Regions from separate parts of the Brevibacillus nigriterrae genome, predicted to be linked through region 1. Evidence: riboswitches for the same ligand, from Rfam matches in the RefSeq annotation. Region 1 holds a riboswitch; each other region holds the start of a gene.
What was found. Region 1 has a riboswitch for S-adenosylmethionine ahead of ACPW7N_RS04985 (2,3-diketo-5-methylthiopentyl-1-phosphate enolase). Riboswitches for the same ligand answer to the same signal wherever they lie in the genome.
Positions count from the first base shown of each region.

Region 2: linked by a shared signal. The riboswitch ahead of ACPW7N_RS15595 (sugar ABC transporter substrate-binding protein) and the one ahead of ACPW7N_RS04985 (2,3-diketo-5-methylthiopentyl-1-phosphate enolase) in region 1 are both predicted to bind S-adenosylmethionine.
Region 3: linked by a shared signal. The riboswitch ahead of ACPW7N_RS12560 (aminotransferase class I/II-fold pyridoxal phosphate-dependent enzyme) and the one ahead of ACPW7N_RS04985 (2,3-diketo-5-methylthiopentyl-1-phosphate enolase) in region 1 are both predicted to bind S-adenosylmethionine.
Region 4: linked by a shared signal. The riboswitch ahead of metH (methionine synthase) and the one ahead of ACPW7N_RS04985 (2,3-diketo-5-methylthiopentyl-1-phosphate enolase) in region 1 are both predicted to bind S-adenosylmethionine.

Region 1 is NZ_JBNCMT010000004.1:207,416-211,628, forward strand. Features, by position in the region: gene mtnK (S-methyl-5-thioribose kinase) at 1-612, opposite strand, end outside; gene ACPW7N_RS04980 (YbgA family protein) at 642-1,256, opposite strand; SAM riboswitch class I at 1,322-1,453, opposite strand; SAM riboswitch class I at 1,624-1,745, shown strand; gene ACPW7N_RS04985 (2,3-diketo-5-methylthiopentyl-1-phosphate enolase) at 1,821-3,032, shown strand; gene ACPW7N_RS04990 (2-hydroxy-3-keto-5-methylthiopentenyl-1-phosphate phosphatase) at 3,032-3,703, shown strand; gene ACPW7N_RS04995 (methylthioribulose 1-phosphate dehydratase) at 3,705-4,213, shown strand, end outside.
Region 2 is NZ_JBNCMT010000020.1:46,859-51,071, forward strand. Features, by position in the region: gene sigK (RNA polymerase sporulation sigma factor SigK) at 1-406, shown strand, start outside; gene ACPW7N_RS15590 (hypothetical protein) at 611-1,270, shown strand; SAM riboswitch class I at 1,421-1,532, shown strand; gene ACPW7N_RS15595 (sugar ABC transporter substrate-binding protein) at 1,611-2,651, shown strand; gene ACPW7N_RS15600 (sugar ABC transporter ATP-binding protein) at 2,726-4,213, shown strand, end outside.
Region 3 is NZ_JBNCMT010000015.1:7,687-11,899, reverse strand. Features, by position in the region: gene ACPW7N_RS12565 (aminotransferase class I/II-fold pyridoxal phosphate-dependent enzyme) at 1-1,026, opposite strand, end outside; gene ACPW7N_RS12560 (aminotransferase class I/II-fold pyridoxal phosphate-dependent enzyme) at 1,043-2,185, opposite strand; SAM riboswitch class I at 2,312-2,424, opposite strand; gene ACPW7N_RS12555 (methyl-accepting chemotaxis protein) at 2,503-4,213, opposite strand, start outside.
Region 4 is NZ_JBNCMT010000006.1:33,077-37,289, forward strand. Features, by position in the region: gene metH (methionine synthase) at 1-2,121, opposite strand, end outside; SAM riboswitch class I at 2,254-2,353, opposite strand; gene ACPW7N_RS06060 (M6 family metalloprotease domain-containing protein) at 2,442-4,213, opposite strand, start outside.

The sequences.
Region 1 (4,213 bases):
TACGTTTGCCCAAATCGCCTCAACGTCTTTGCGAATCAAAGGGTTAAAGATATTGGTTTCGGCATTTTCATAGGGATCAGTAAACACCAAATCTTCGGTAATTTTGCAAAGCTCTGGATTCACGAATGTTGCGACTAATGATTTTTTTTCATACGGATGCACACCCAAATCCGATGTGAAAAAGAGAGTTTCAGCCAGGAATCGACCGATATGCTTGGCAAACAGCGGATATTGTTCCCCTTGGATCAATCCTTTGCGCATGATCGTGTGGTCACTCAAGTCTTCCATCACGGTAAGGGCAAGCTCTTGATCAAAATGATAAACCTGTGGAACCAGATCAGGAACCAGCTTGTTTTGAATAGCAAGTGCCGAGCTTTCGATCCGTGCACGATCAAGTGTCAAAGGCCACGACTCACCAACTACTCGTGCGTACGGCAATGCTTGCTTGACAATGACACTTTTGCCAGTTGCTTCTTCACGAATATGAAAAACCAGATTCAGGTTCCCATCGCCTATCTCATAGCTTGATAATTGCGAATCTTGCGTAAATAAACTAGGTAAACCACGAACATAATCAACGGCTTCCTGTTCAGTTAACGGACGGTATGTCATCGCTTTTCCTCCTCATTCCTGCCTTGTAATCAGCCTAAAAGAGCCATTTGCTTTTCATACATGTCAAGCGGATTGGTCAACTCGTTCAACTGTGCCATCAAGCGGTAATCCACTAATTTGTGCACTTTGCAATCGGCTATATCATCTGCTATTTCTTCTCGGGTCAATACTTCCCAGTTTCCTTCTCTGCGCTTGACGAACAAATCTTTTCCACGATACGAAATCCAGACGTGACTGGTTGGACAGGCAGGCGAAAAGAGCCGTGACCGTTTGAGTGTATCGTCTCCCCTTTCCATCGCTAGAAGAAACAACACCCGCCACGCATTCTCCACGTCGGTAGACAGCAGAAGCTGCCACGAGCCGTTTTCCACAGGACTTACCTTGCCACGCAGGTGACCGAAAGCATGATTCAATGCATTTCGTGCATTCCCTTCGTCGATAAGATCAACCTCGCATTCCTGTAATTTGTCACATAACCAGTCCGCAAATTGAGTCCAATCCCGATTTCCCGTTTCTTTCGCACGTTGATTCTGTTCCTTGAATGCTTGCACAATATCCTGATAGGTAGAATACGAGTGAAGCATGATTAAATATTTGTACTCCGACCAAACTTGCTCACACCAATTTTTTGATAATGTCACCATGAAAAAAGACCTCTTTTCCAAAGAAAAGAGGTCCTGTGCATACGTTGTCATAACGTCGTCGTTCCCCCTTATCTTCCAGAATTATTTCTTCTGCAGGAATTAGCACCGTGCACTTTTCTTGCTCGATAACAGATGCAAGAAATGTGTCGGTTGCTGGGTATCATCGGGCCAGTCCCTCCACCGTCTCTGGATAAGGAAATCCATATTTAGACTATTCAATTTGCAATTACGATGAATCATACACACGGTACAAGCCAGTTGTCAACAACTTTTTGCAAATTAAAAATGAAGTTGACGTTTGTGAAAAATCGTCTTATGATTTGAGTACTGTGTTTGTAGTTGCTCAATTCCATATATTCAGACATTACTCTTATTGTGAGAAGGCGGAGGGACTGGCCCGATGATGCCCGGCAACCGGCGTACGAAACAGGTACGAAACGGTGCTAAATCCTGCAAAAACCTGATTTTGAGGTTTTTGAGAGATGAGAGGAGAAGCGAACAATCGTAAGCCCGCCTCCTTCTCGATGAAGGAGGCTTTTTATTTTCTACAAAGGAGGCTTATCCGTGGGCAGTGATTCTATTCTTGTAACCTACGTAACGCAAGCAAAAGATTTAGATAAAAAAGCTGCTGCGATTGCTGTCGGCATGACTGTTGGTTCATGGACCGATCTTCCCCTCGCCAAGCAGGAAGCACTTCGTCCCTATCTTGGAGAAGTTCATGCTGTTCAACCGCTGGAAGAGTTGGACAATGGCGAGATCCGGGGGACAGTTACCATCAGCTATCCAACAATCAACTTTACACGTGATATCCCTTCCCTTTTGACGGGTGTATTCGGCAAGCTGTCTATGGATGGCAAAATCAAATTAGTCGATATACAATTGCCCGATTCATTTGTTGCTGGCTTTCCAGGACCGAAATACGGCATCGACGGCGTGAGGGAGATACTTGGTGTACATGACCGACCACTGTGTATGAGCATATTTAAATCGTGTCTGGGTCTGCCCTTCGATGAACTGAAGACACAATTCCGTGCCCAGGCACTGGGAGGACTCGATTTGGTCAAGGACGACGAGATCTTCTTTGCTGACGATCAGGCGCCGTTTCTTGAGCGAATCCGTGCTTTCCGTCAAATAGCCGAGGAAGTACAGCAAGAAACAGGCAAACCCGTGCTTTATGCAGCAAATCTCACGGGCCCTTCCCATGAATTGCTAGATAATGCGAAGCGTGCGATCGATAACGGAGCCCAATGCTTGCTGTTTAACGTACTCAGCTTTGGATTCGACACCCTGCATCGGCTCGCAGCCGATCCCGATATCACCGTCCCGCTGATGGCCCATCCAGCACTGGCTGGTGCGCTGTACCCTTCACCTGACTACGGCATCCGGACGTCCCTATTATTGGGTAAACTGATGCGGCTTGCAGGTGCGGATCTAGTTCTGTTCCCTTCTCCTTATGGAAATGTCGCATTGGATAAACAAGAAGCACTTCAGCTTGCAGCTAATTTAACCGTAAATGACAGTCAGTTGAAACGCTCTTTCCCTGTTCCGTCAGCAGGGATTCATCCGGGGTTAGTACCTCAACTTTACGCAGATTTCGGACTGGATCAGGTGGTGAACGCAGGTGGCGGCATCCACGGCCATCCTGGTGGAGCAACAATCGGAGCTAGAGCATTCATAACAGCAATTGAAGCAGTCGTTAGTGGAATTCCATTAGCCGAAGCGGCAACGAACAGTGAGGCTTTGGCGATTGCTTTAGATAAGTGGGGGCAAAAGTAATGCAAAAACAAGTCGTTCTCTTTTGTGACTTCGATGGCACAATCACGGAAAAAGACAATATCATTGCCATCATGCGAGAATTTGCTCTACCTGGCTGGGAAGAGTTGACCGATCAAATTCTGGGCCAGCAGATCTCGATTCGGGAAGGTGTGGGCAAACTGTTTGCCACTATTCCCTCTCATCGTAAACAAGATATTGTTGATTTCCTATTACGAGAAGCAAGGATTCGAGCAGGGTTTGCTGAATTTATCCAATACTGCAAAAAACAGGATATCACTCTCTTGATTACAAGCGGCGGCATTGATTTCTTCGTCTATCCCATGCTCGCTCCTTATGGCTTGGATGAGCATATCTATTGCAACGGCAGCGATTTCTCTCAAGACACGATCACGATTACCTGGCCTCATGCATGCGATGAACACTGCACAACGGATTGCGGTATGTGCAAGACAGCAATTATCAGACAATACGATCCATCCACCCATTACCGAATCGTGATTGGTGACAGCATTACGGATTTGGCAGGAGCCAAGATCGCCGACTTTGTCATAGCCCGATCTCTGCTGGAAACCAAATGTAACGAACTGCAGTTGCCCTATCGCCCATTCTCAACCTTCTTTGATGTGATTGACGCCTTGGAGCAGATAACGAACGGACAGGAGGTGCGCTAGCATGAGCGATTTGGAGCAACTGCGAGCCGACGCTTATCTGAGGCTGGATGAGGCCAAAATGACCTTTGCCAGACGTGATTGGTTCCCCGGCACAAGCGGCAATCTGTCGATTAAATTGACAAGTGACCCGCTACTCTTTGCAGTAACTGCCAGCGGCAAAGACAAAACAAAATGCACACCTGAAGATTACTTGCTGGTAAATGAATCGGCCCAACCAGTAGAAGAGACCACCTTGCGACCATCGGCGGAAACCTTGATTCATGCAGCCGTTTATCGGCACATCCCAACCGCTGGAGCATGCTTTCACGTCCATACGATCAGCAATAACGTGATCTCGGAGCTTTACTTTGGGCAGCGGGCATTCACAATCAAGGGGCAAGAATTGATCAAAGGGCTCGGTATCTGGGAAGAGAATGCGGAAATCACGATTCCTATCGTGGAAAATTACGCGGATATCCCTACCCTTGCTGCTGCGATTGAAAAAGTAATTACTCCTTCTGTACCAGGTGT
Region 2 (4,213 bases), on a different contig from region 1:
TGCAGCCAGGTGTATAGAAAATGAAATCCTCATGCACCTAAGAAGCTTGAAAAAAACACGTAAGGACGTATCCCTGCACGATCCAATCGGGACTGACAAAGAGGGCAATGAAATTACGCTAATCGATGTCCTTGGCACCGAAAACGACGAAGTGGTAGATGCCGTACAGTTAAAACTGGAATCCAGCAAAATTTATCAGCATATCCACATCCTTGATGACCGTGAAAAAGAAGTCATTATCGGGCGGTTCGGGCTGGATAAAGACAAGGAGAAGACTCAACGTGAGATTGCCAGAGAGCTCGGGATCTCCCGTTCATATGTGTCTCGCATCGAAAAGCGAGCCTTAATGAAGCTGTTCCACGAGTTTTATCGGTCGAAGCAGCAGGCTCAGGGACAGGGGAAATAGGGAATTACAAGGTTGTATACAAAGAAAACTGATAAAAGCTGGCCCATTGCAGATGTATACTGCTTTTGGTCAGCTTTTGATTGAGCGAAATGGCTTTGACATGTTTTTATTTTTGTGGTTTGAACCACTGAATTTTACACTTTTTGACAGTAGTATATGTTTCATCGGATCACAAATTATTACGCAGAAATGAGGTATTACCCAATGAACAAAGCATTATCTCGGATTTTTTCTTTTGCAGTCATTTCAGCAGTTTTATCTACTTCAAGTGTGGTAAGTGCTGAAGAACTGCAACCCAAAGACGCCGCTCCAGTATCGAGCAATATTAAGTTAGAAACCGCAGGAGCCTTTACTTCCCTGCAAATCGGCGACTCCGTTCGTGTTTTCAGTGATAGTCAACAACTATTCCAAACAAAAGGCCCGCAACAAGCAGGTTCCATAAAAGACTTATTCGTCCTCCCTTATGGACCTGCACAGGTACCATTTATCTTGGTCAAAAATGATAAAAATGGATTGATGGTTTTTAGTGATTTATGGCCGGAATTCTCCAAAGGAAAGGAAAAAGACATAGAAGAAGCATACGACAGCGGACGAGTGTTTTATACACCTCAAGCCAAAATTGTAAGCAAGACGGCTCACCATTATGCAGAGCAAACAGGCAACGAAGCAGTAGCTTTTATAGCCAATGATTTTAAAGATTTGAAAAAAGGTTACCACGAAGCAATCCGTGTAAAAGGAAAACTAAGAGGATTAATTATCTATGATTGCTGTCCATATCTGGTAGTAGAAAATGAAAAAAATGAGTTAATCGTATACCATGCCGGTGAAAAAGGTGCTGAGCAAGCAGGCACCATTGATCTATAACAAGCAACGGTCGTCTCATCTGTACTAGATGGGGCGGCTTTTTTGTTTTAACCCTCGAATGACTGTTGACAAAAGTCACAGGTGATTGTATTATCCAATCTATACAAACCCGATCGACTAACTTGGGTTTAATCGACAATAAGTAGATTACTCTTATCAAGAGCAGGCTGAGGGACTGGCCCGATGACGCCCGGCAACCTAACATTCTACAGGAATGTTAAGGTGCTAACTCCAGCAGGTACATGTACCTGGGAGATAAGAGGCGAGACCTGGTTCGAAGCCTCTTTCTCCAAGAAAGAGGCTTTTTTATTTTTCAAAATCAGTAAGGGGGAAACGATTCATGTACAGTCAAACAACAAAACGAATTCATTGGGCTTTTTCATTACTTCTTGCAGTTGCATTGTTTGTAACAGGGTGCGGCACAGCTAACAAAGAGTCGAAAGGTTCGGAAGATGCTGACAATGGGTCGAAAAAAAGGATTGCGCTGGTGATGCAGTTCAATATCGGAACCTTCTCTTCTCAATACATTGCCGGAGTAAAAGAAGAGGTAGAGAAACAGGGCGCAGAAGTAACGGTGTTCAACTCGGAAGGAGACTTGGGAAAAATGTCCTCCAATTTGGACGCCGCCATCAACCAGCACTTTGACGGTATCCTGATTGACCACGGTACTCCAGAAGCATTGGAGCAGGGTGTAAGGAAAGCGGTAGAGCGTAAAATCCCTGTTGTGGCATTTGACGCAAACCTGAACGTTCCGGGAGTGACGGTCCTTCAACAAGGCGACCAGAAAATGGCTGAATTGACGTTGGAAAAATTGGCGCAAGATGCTGGCGGTAAAGGGAATATCGTGAAGGTTTGGGTAGCGGGCTTCGCTCCAATGGAACGCCGTCAGGAAGCCTACAAAGCGTTTCAAGGAAAATACCCGGAGATAAAAGAAATAGCGGCATTTGGTTCCGCTACCCCGAATACAGCGCTTGATACACAAACACAAATGGAAGCCATCCTCAAAAAATATCCAAACAAAGGTGATATTACTGCTGTTTGGGCAGCATGGGATGAATTTGCGAAAGGTGCTACAAGAGCAATCCAGCAAGCGGGACGGACGGAGATCAAAGTGTATGGCATTGACTTGAGCGATGAGGATTTGCAATTGATCCAGGACCCGAATTCTCCGTGGGTTGTGTCTGCTGCCGTTGATCCAACAGATATTGGACGCGTGCAAGTTCGTTACTTGTTTAAGAAAGTAAAGGGTGAAACGGTTGAGCAAAACGTGGTCCTTGATCCCGTTCTTGTCACTCGTGAGGCACTTCCGAAAGAACCAGTGAAAACAACCGACCTGGCGAAATACGTACAAGGTTGGGGAGCCAGTCAATTAGGAAAATAAGAAATGGAACGAGTTCCCGACCGGAGGTAATCCGGCGGGAACCTTTTACTACCAGAAGAAAATGAGGGATTTGTGTGGCTACCTTGCAGATGAGACGAATAAACAAGCGGTTTTCTGGCGTCTCGGCGCTGCGATCCGTTGATTTTGAGGTGAAACAAGGAGAGGTACATTCTCTTTTGGGAGCCAATGGGGCTGGCAAAAGCACACTCATGAAAATCTTGATGGGAGCTTACCAAGCCGATGAAGGTGAAATTCTGATGGATGGTCAGGTCCTTCAGATTGATTCTCCTATTGACGCTAAACGCAGTGGAATCTCAATCGTCTATCAAGAAGTGGATATGGCCTTGATTCCGTATTTGAGCGTTGCCGAAAACATCTTGGTGGATCAATTCGTGCAAGCCACCAAACGAGGCCCAATCAAATGGTCGAAGCTTTATCAAGAGGCAGAAGAAATCCTGGAGCGTTTGGATTTTTCTCTATCTGTCCGCAAAAAGGCGGAAGAATGCAGCTTGTCAGAGAAACAACTGATTCTGATTGCCCGTTCCATTGCTCAGGAGGCGAAATACATCATATTCGACGAACCGACAGCCCCCCTCTCGTCCACGGAATCCGAACGGCTATTTGAATTAATTGCTCAGCTAAAACAAAACGGAGTGGGTATCATTTATATCTCCCACCGATTGCCCGAGGTGTTTCGTATCAGCGACCGGATCTCCGTCATGCGTGATGGGCAACGCATCAGTACGAAGGAAGCGGGAGATACGACGATGGATGCCGTGATACATGACATGCTGGGCCATTCTCTCATGGAAGAGTTTCCAGAGCGAGGCCCCTCTGTGGGTGAACTGCTTTTTGAAGCCAGAGGTATCACGTTGGATAGAAAAGTGCGTGATGTCAACTTGCAGATACATGCTGGTGAAGTGGTCGCCATCGTCGGATTAGTAGGTGCAGGAAAGACAGAGTTGGCACGAATCCTGTTTGCTGCAGATCCACTTGATAAAGGGGAGTTCTATCTTCGTGGTCAACAAATCAAGGTTTCGACTCCACGAGAAGCTGTCCAGCAGGGGATCGTACTGATACCCGAAGAACGTCGCAAAGAAGGTTTATTAGTAGAAGAAACGGTCAAACACAACCTTTCCATCTCAACCTTGAAGAAATGGACGACACTTTCCTTTATCAAACAGGGATCGGAAACCACCATGGCCAAAGGGTTAGTTGAGAAGCTGGGAATCAAGACAGCGGGAATTGAGCAGCAGGTTAGTTTCTTAAGTGGCGGCAACCAGCAGAAGGTCGTGATTGGCAAATGGCTGTATACGGATTCCGAGCTTTATTTGTTCGATGAGCCGACCAAAGGAGTAGACATCGGGGCGAAACGAGAGATTTACTCCCTGGTTGGTGAACTGGCAGCCCAACAGAAGGGAGTTCTTTATTTTACTTGCGAATTTCAGGAAGCTTTAGGGATCGCTGACCGAATTCTGGTTATGTATGACGGAGCCATCGTCAAGGAAATCAGCCAGGAAGAGTGGGACCCGGGATCCATCATGTACTATGCAAGCGGGGGT
Region 3 (4,213 bases), on a different contig from region 1:
AGGCATGGAGGCATGAGACATCATCGCCGGATACGATAGAATGCTTTCCACCGCTCCCAGACTAACCGCCACAAGCGGCAACTTCACGGCATCAAGGAACCGCTTCACCCGTTCCTTGCATCCCAGATCAAATGAGAGCACCGCACCGTGTCCAGACGCCTGACGAGCTTGAAGCTGATGACCTGGGTGATCAACCAACCCCGTATAGTAGACACACTCAACATAGGGATGTGACTCTAGCCACGTAGCGAGGCGATCTGCGCTGGCCGTGCTGACATCGAGGCGAACTTTCAATGTTTTCAAGCCTCTCATGACCAACCAGCAATCCTGGACACCTAGAATTGCCCCAAAGCCGTTTTGGATGGTGTACAATTGAGCACCCAGTTCAGCATCCTTGGTCACTACCAAGCCTGCGACAACATCACTATGGCCAGCGATAAATTTGGTTGCACTGTGAATCACGATATCTGCTCCGAGCATAAGTGGACGTTGGTAATAGGGGGTAAGGAACGTGTTGTCTACAATGGTTGTCAGCCCATGCTCTTTTGCGATACGACAGATCGCTTCTATATCCGTTACTTTCAAGGTCGGGTTCGAAGGCGTTTCCAGATAAATGCCTTTGGTCTTTGGTTGAATCGCTGCCCGCACTCGTTCAGGGTCAGTTGTGTCAACGAAGGTTGCCTCCACACCCAAGCGGGAAAATACACTTGTTAAAATTCGATACGTTCCACCGTATACATCTTCCGAAACAATCAGATGGTCACCAGCCGAGAAAAGCAGGAATACACTGGAGATCGCCGCCATCCCGGATGCAAAGGCAAATCCTCTCTTCCCGCCTTCTAACTCAGCGATTGTCTCTTCAAGCGCTTGCCTGGTAGGGTTGCCTGACCTTGCATAATCAAAGGTACCCGGCTGATCCAAATCAAATTGATGAAAAGTAGAAGCCTGGTAAATAGGAACACTGGAAGCACCAGTCACCGTATCAATTCCACAAGTCCCATGCAAAAGTTGTGTAGCAAACTTCATTTTCCTCATCCCCCATCTATCGACATGAATCAAGCGCTTGCGCCAGATCTGAAATCAAATCATCTGCATGTTCAATCCCGATGGAGAGACGCAGCAGACGATTACATACTCCTACACGCTCTCTGATTTCCACGGGAATATCCGCATGCGTTTGTGTTGCTGGATACGTACAAAGTGACTCCACGCCACCGAGGCTTTCTGCAAAAGAGATCACTTGCAGCCTTCGTAAAAATGTTCCGACATGAGCGGCATCCTGGATCCGAAATGAAACCATTCCGCTAAATCCGTTTGCCTGCTCCCTTTGAACCTCATGCCCTTCATGTTCGGTTAGACCAGGATAGAAAACATCCGTTACCAGCGAATGCGATTGGAGAAATTGAGCAACCTTGAAGGCGTTCTCCTGATGGCGTTCCATCCGAAGTGCCAGTGTCTTTAACCCTCGAATTAACAACCAGCTATCTTGAGGTCCTAGCACTGCCCCGATGGAGTTGTGTAAAAACCGTAACTTTTCCGACAGCTCATCACCTTTGGTCACGATCAGACCAGCGAGTACGTCGTTATGACCTGCCAGATATTTGGTCGCACTGTGGAAGACGATGTCCGCTCCCAATTGTAGTGGACGTTGGTAAAACGGTGTCATAAATGTGTTGTCTACAATCGTGAGCAACTGGTGAGCCTTGGCAATTTCCGCAATCTTCCGAATATCTGTGATTTGCATGAGCGGATTGGTCGGTGTCTCGATCAGAATCGCCTTGGTGTTGGTTGTGATATGAGATGCTACCTCGTCTGCATAGCGCAGGTCCACATAGCTGAAAGAAAGTCCATAGCGTGAATAAATCTGCTCAAATAACCGATACGTCCCACCGTATAGATCGAGCGAAACAATGATGTGATCACCGTGAGAAAACAGTCCCATGATCGTTTGAATCGCTGCCATCCCTGACGCACAGGCAAATCCTGCTGTTCCGTCTTCCAGATCAGCAATTGCCGCTTCCAATACGGTACGGGTCGGGTTTGCTGTTCTGGCGTAATCAAAGCCCGTGCTCTCTCCTAATGCCGGGTGTCGATAGGCTGTGGAGGCGTAAATCGGAAAGCTGATGGCTCCTGTCGTCTCATCCTTTCCCACTCCTACTTGCACCAATTTTGTCTCGATACGCATGTTCATTTCCCTCCAAGTATCCACTCTGTCTCTTTTTTCCGATCTTGTGCAAAATGGTGAGGGCAAAAATAAAAGCCCTCTTTCCTGTCGAAAGAAGGCTTTGATCACGTTTCCGCAAGCAAATCCCTCTCATCTCTCAGAGCTTATGCTCTGCAGGAATTGGCACCGTATCCCCTACGAATAGGTTGATTGGTTGCCGGGCGTCATCGGGCCAGTCCCTCCGCCACTCTTGATAAGAAGAATGCTATTCATTTTTTGGTTGAATTCATCGTAGCGAAATGTCACCAAAAAGTCAACGTTGTTTTTGAAAAAAATCCCTACACCTTGAAAAACTGTACTTTTTCATGCAGTGCTTTAATGTTTCGGGAAACTTCTGCGACGGAAGCGACGGTTTCCTCCAGTGTTGCTGTTTGCTCTTCGGCCGAAGAAGCAATCGTTTCCATTCCACCTGCAATCTCTACGCTGATTGTGTTCACGTTATTGATCCGCTCCAAAGCGGTTTCGCCTTGTTGACGGATATTCGTAGATGCCTGATAGACTTCCGTAATTTGATCAGAAATCGAACTAACCAGCGTGGTAATTTCCGAGAATGATTGGCTGCTAACCTGTACCAGTTTTCCGATATCACTTACACTGTTGACTCCGTTTTGCATTGCATCGACAGCTTCCACGGCCTTGGCTTGAATTTCACCGAGAACCTGAATAATTTCCTCCCCTGCTCGACTGGTTGCTTCCGCCAGTTTGCGCACTTCATCAGCAACAATGGCAAATCCACGTCCATGCTCACCCGCTCGTGCTGCTTCAATGGCAGCATTCAACGCAAGCAGGTTCGTTTGACTGGCAATCGACGTAATCAACTGGGTAATTTCGCTAATTTTGTCCATTCGCCCTTTCAAGCCATCGACAACCTCAGCAGAATGCAGAACCACCTGATTCACTCGATTCATCTCGCCTTGCACCTGTGTGCTTGTCTGTAGACCAACAGAGGCATTCTCCGTAGCACGTTTGGTCGAATCAGTTGCAACCTTCAACAAATCAGTTACATCATGAATTTCTGCTTGCAGGCGGCGAATGACCTCTGTCGTGGTTTTCATGTCATCTCTCATCGAGGAAGTAGATTCTGCCATCTCTGTAATGGTTACGGCAATTTGCTCAGAAGCGACACCTGTTTGAGCTGCTCCCTCATTCAGATATGCCGCATAATGTGATACGTTATCCGTCACTGAAATCACATCGTGAATCATGGATCTCATGTTATCGCTGGATGCATTCAAATGACTGGCAAGGTGAGCAAATTCGTCCTTCCCTTTCACCACTGCATGAGTAGTCAGATTTCCTTTTCCTACCTCTTCGATAACGGTACCGACATTTTTCAGAATTCTGGTGTAGGATCGGGCAAACCAGTAGGCAATTAACGCTCCTACTAGTGTCGTAAGTGCAGCGATCCCGAAAATCAGATATTGGAGATTTTCAATCGATTGATAAAACTCAAACTCATAGGAACCTACACCAACATAAGCGTTCCACGGTTCAAAAGGCCGAACATAAGCCACTTTTGTCCCGATTTTGGCATTCGGATCATCACTTTTTTGGCCCGGCAAAAAGAACGGATACTCGATAAAACGTTCGCTTTCGGATGGCTTTTTAGCCGTTTCGGCGATCATTTGCAGGACATCTTTTCCGTCTGGCGTCTTGACGGTTGGTTGTTCTCCTTTTACATCAAACCGCGGGTGGACATATACCTTGAGCGGTGTCGCACTATCCATACTGTTGACAAACAAATATCCATTCTCCCGATAACGAAAACTGGACTGGTGGAAATCCCTTTCCTTGCCGTCAGGCTTTAGCGGGCCTGCCAGCATCTCTCTCGCTTTCGTCAGTGCTTCTTCTTCCGTCAGCTTGCCAGCTTGTACATCTTTATCGAGCATGGTCAGAATTTCAAAAGCATGATCGACGGTTTTCTTTAATTCTTGCTTACCTGCTTCTACTAATGACGCTTTCGCCTGATGATAACTGATCAAACTAATC
Region 4 (4,213 bases), on a different contig from region 1:
AGCAGACTCGGATTTTTCCATGAACGGCTCCAGATAAGCGACAGCCGCTTTCATGACTTCAGCACTCTGCAAAACTTCTGCAACAATCAATTGATTCCCGTTGAACAGTCTCCCTACCTCTTCCATACCTGCCATCAGCGGACCGTTGATGATTTCCAAGGGAGTATACTTTTTGCGAGCTTCTTCCAAATCCTGCGTTAATCCGTCTTTCGAGCCATCGATGACATACTGAGCCAATCGTTCTTCTAGCGTAAGGGTAGAGACTTCTTTTTTCTCTACAACCTTCTTTTGGCGATAAAATTCAGTGAACTCAGCTAATGTCTGATCATTTGTTTCGAATAACAGCGCTTCAGCAAGCTTTTTTTCGTCCTCGGAGATCGAAGCATACCGCTCCAATTTCTCCGAGTTAACGATGGCATAATCCAGTCCAGCCACAGTCGTATGGTACAAAAATACCGAATTCAGCACTTCACGACCTGCTGCTGGCAACCCGAATGAGATATTGGATATACCTAAGGTTGTTTTGCATGCTGGAAATGCTTCTTTGATCAGGCGGATACCCTCTACAGTCTCTCGGGCTGATCCAATATACTGTTCATCACCAGTACCTACCGGGAAAACCAGTGGGTCAAAAATAATATCTTGTGGCTTCACCCCAAACTGATTCACCAGCAAGTCGAAGGATCGCTTGGCTACTTCCAATTTGCGTTCACGAGTAACTGCCATTCCTTCTTCATCGATCGTCCCCACAACTACTGCCGCACCGTATTGATGAATCAACGGAACAACCTGCTCGAATCGTTCCAAACCGTCTTCCAGATTGATCGAGTTCAGGATTGCTTTTCCTTGCGAATAGGTTAATCCAAGTTCCATAACTTTCGGATCGGTGGAGTCGATCATCAAAGGTGCTTTGACCTTTTTCGAAACATATTGCAAGAACTGCTTCATGTCGTTGTACTCGTCCCGGTCTGGATCAGCAAGACAAATATCGATCACCTGCGCTCCTTTTCGTACCTGCGCACGAGCAATATCAGAGGCTTCCTCATATTGGACGCTGGTAATCAAATCACGAAATTTCTTCGAACCGATGACATTCGTTCTCTCCCCAATCAGGAGGGGGCGGTTGTCCTCTTCAATATAGACCGGATCAATCCCTGAAACTGCACTGATTTGTTTTTGCTCCACCTGACGTGGCTTGTAGTTTTTCAAAGTCTCTGCCATTGCCTGAACGTGCTCAGGTGTCGTACCACAACAGCCCCCAGCAATATTCAACCACCCTTGCTCAGCAAATCCAGCGAGTTTGGCTGCCAGTGCTTGCGGTGACTCATGATAATGACCATTCTCATCAGGCAGACCTGCGTTGGGATAGCAACTGATCTGACAGTTGGCCAAATCGGAAAGCGTACGGATGTGATCACGCATAAACTCTGGCCCTGTTGCACAGTTCAACCCGACAGAAACTGGTTTGAGATGCTCAATAGAAATATAAAATGCCTCAATATTCTGACCAGCCAACGTAGTACCCATCGGCTCAATCGTGCCGGAGATCATGACAGGAAGCTCAACCTGGAGCTCTTCAAATGCCTTGCGAATACCAATCCCACCTGCTTTGACATTCAAAGTGTCTTGAGCTGTTTCTAACAGCAATACATCTGCTCCACCCAAAATGAGTCCCTTGGTCTGGCGATAGTATGCTTCTACCAGTTCCTCGAAGGTAATGCCGCCAGTTAGTGAAAGCATTTTGGTCGTTGGACCCATCGAGCCTGCTACATACCGGGGCCATTCCTCCGTGGAGAAAGCATCTGCCGCTTCTTTGGCCAGCTTGGCTGCAGCGATATTTAACTCAATATCCTTTGCCTCTTGACCATACTCAGCCAATACCACATTCGTCGCTCCAAACGTATTGGTCTCGATAATGTCAGCACCTGCCACAAGATACTTCTCATGGATGGAACGAATGACATCCGGTCGAGTCAGATTGAGAATCTCATTACAGCCTTCCAGCTCTTCTCCGCCAAAATCCGCTTCTGTCAGGTTCGCTTGCTGAAGCATCGTACCCATTGCACCATCGAGAATTAGTATTTTGCGAGAAAGTTGTTCCGTAAAGGTTGGTTTTGCCATTCATCTTACCTACTTTCTATCGAGTCTCTCAGGTAACCCTGTTTTCTGAAATTGTAACCAGAAAAAAGAAAAATCCCCTTCTTGAAAGTCATAAGAAGAGGATTTGTGTCATGTAAGATCAACGGACATCCTCTCTTATCTTTCAAAGCAAATCGCTCTGCTGGAATTGGCACCTGCTAAACAGGTTGCCGAGGCTTCAAAGGGCCAGTCCCTCCACCTCTCTTGATAAGAGAAATCATTTGGAAACATATGAATTTGTTGTGTATCTTACCACTCATTTGGAACATTCGTCAACAAGCAATCTGCTTTTTTGTGGGCTTTCACCCATTTGTCACCGTTACTTGCACTCTCACGAACTTGGTTCCACTTTTTCCTGTTATAGTGGTCGTTCCTTTTGCTTTTGCTACGATCAGACCATTTTCTACCGAAGCTACTTGGGAGTTGGACGTTGTCCAAGTAATTGTGTCAGTGACATCGGCAGTGGAGCCATCTTCATAAGTTGCAGTAACCAGGATTTGCTTCTGCTCTTCTATTTTTAACGAGACTCTGGTTTGATCAGCCTGCAACTTGACAAGCTTTTTCGAGTCTGCCACCTTCAATGTAAATATCGCTTTTTTCGTTCCTAGCGTGGCAGTAATCGTTGTGGTTCCTGGTGCAAGAGCCGTGACAACTCCTTTATCTACACTGGCAATTTTGCTGTTTTTCACTGTCCATGTAACCTGCTCCGTTACATTCTCTGTCGTCTTGTCGCTGTAGGTTGCAGTTACCTGTAAGGAAACCGTTTCGTTCCCTTTGAGCGTGGCACTCTTCTTGTCGAGCTCAATTTTACTCACTGTCTTTATTTGAGCTTTTACCGTAACGGGTAATGTAACAGTTTTCCCCATATAGGAGACGCTGACTGTAACATTGCCCGGTTTTTTGGCAGTAATCGTTCCTTTGTTCAAGTCAATCAGGTTACTATTTTTGCTCCATGTCGCCTGACTTGTCACATCTTCCTTCGTTTTGTCCGAGTAAGTTGCAAAAGCTTGAACGGTTTGTGTCTCTCCCACCTGCAATGTCAAGGTATTCTGTGAAAGCTCCAAACCTTCCATCAAATTGGGCAGATCCAGTTTAACCTGCATTCTGCTGGCACTTGTATTTGTGGTACTAATGGCAATATTGGTTTTGGTGTTATTGTACAAGTCACTACTTGGTCTTGTCGCAGGGCTGAATATTGGAAATCTTGAGTTGAAATAATGATCGTATAAGACACCATACACTCTTTTGTCTAATTGACTATATCCGAGAATCGATTCATTTGCCTCTTCCAGATCGACACCTTTATGTTTTTCATCGTTATTGACTTTATTATAGTACCAAGTCTTGCGAAGCACATTTTCATCAATATGCCAAATCGCTACTCCACCGGTGCTGACATAATCTTGCAAACTGCTATCATATCCTTCAAATTGTCTGTTTTCCACTAAAAAGTATTGGTCAGGATCTGAGGTAGGAACTTTTATCATATTGTAGTTGTTTGTCCCAATTGAGAAAAGGGTGTACTCACCGCTTGAGGTTGCGATAGCAGGTTCAACGAATCCCAGCATCATTTTGGACCACGGATCAAAATGGGTTGGCATGCTACCCGAATAACCGGTGAGATACGCCCATGATCCTGATGCCATCAAACTGTGGATACCAAGCCCAGATGAAGAGCCGTCTCCATCATACAAGTCAGGCAAGCCCAGATCATGCCCTAACTCATGGGCAATAATCCCGATGGTTGCCATATGGTCATCCTGATACATTTTATCTCCTTGCACTTCACCAAACTGGGTGTAGCCGCCATCATAATCTCCATTTCCAAGCGTTACGCTGTCGAGAGTGACTGGTTTGCTCAGACTGCCCTTGTGTCCCCACGTATTCGGGGTGTTCGATGGATCGTAAGCCGCTTCGTAACCTGCAACAATCGTCATCACATGCAGTTCCTTTGCGGAAATAAAACCGTTTTTGTCAGTATCAAATGTTTTGAAATCGATGTATTGATCGGCAGCTTGCAAGGCATCCCTTACAATCATTTCATTCTTTACGCCTAGATCACCACCCGTGTTTG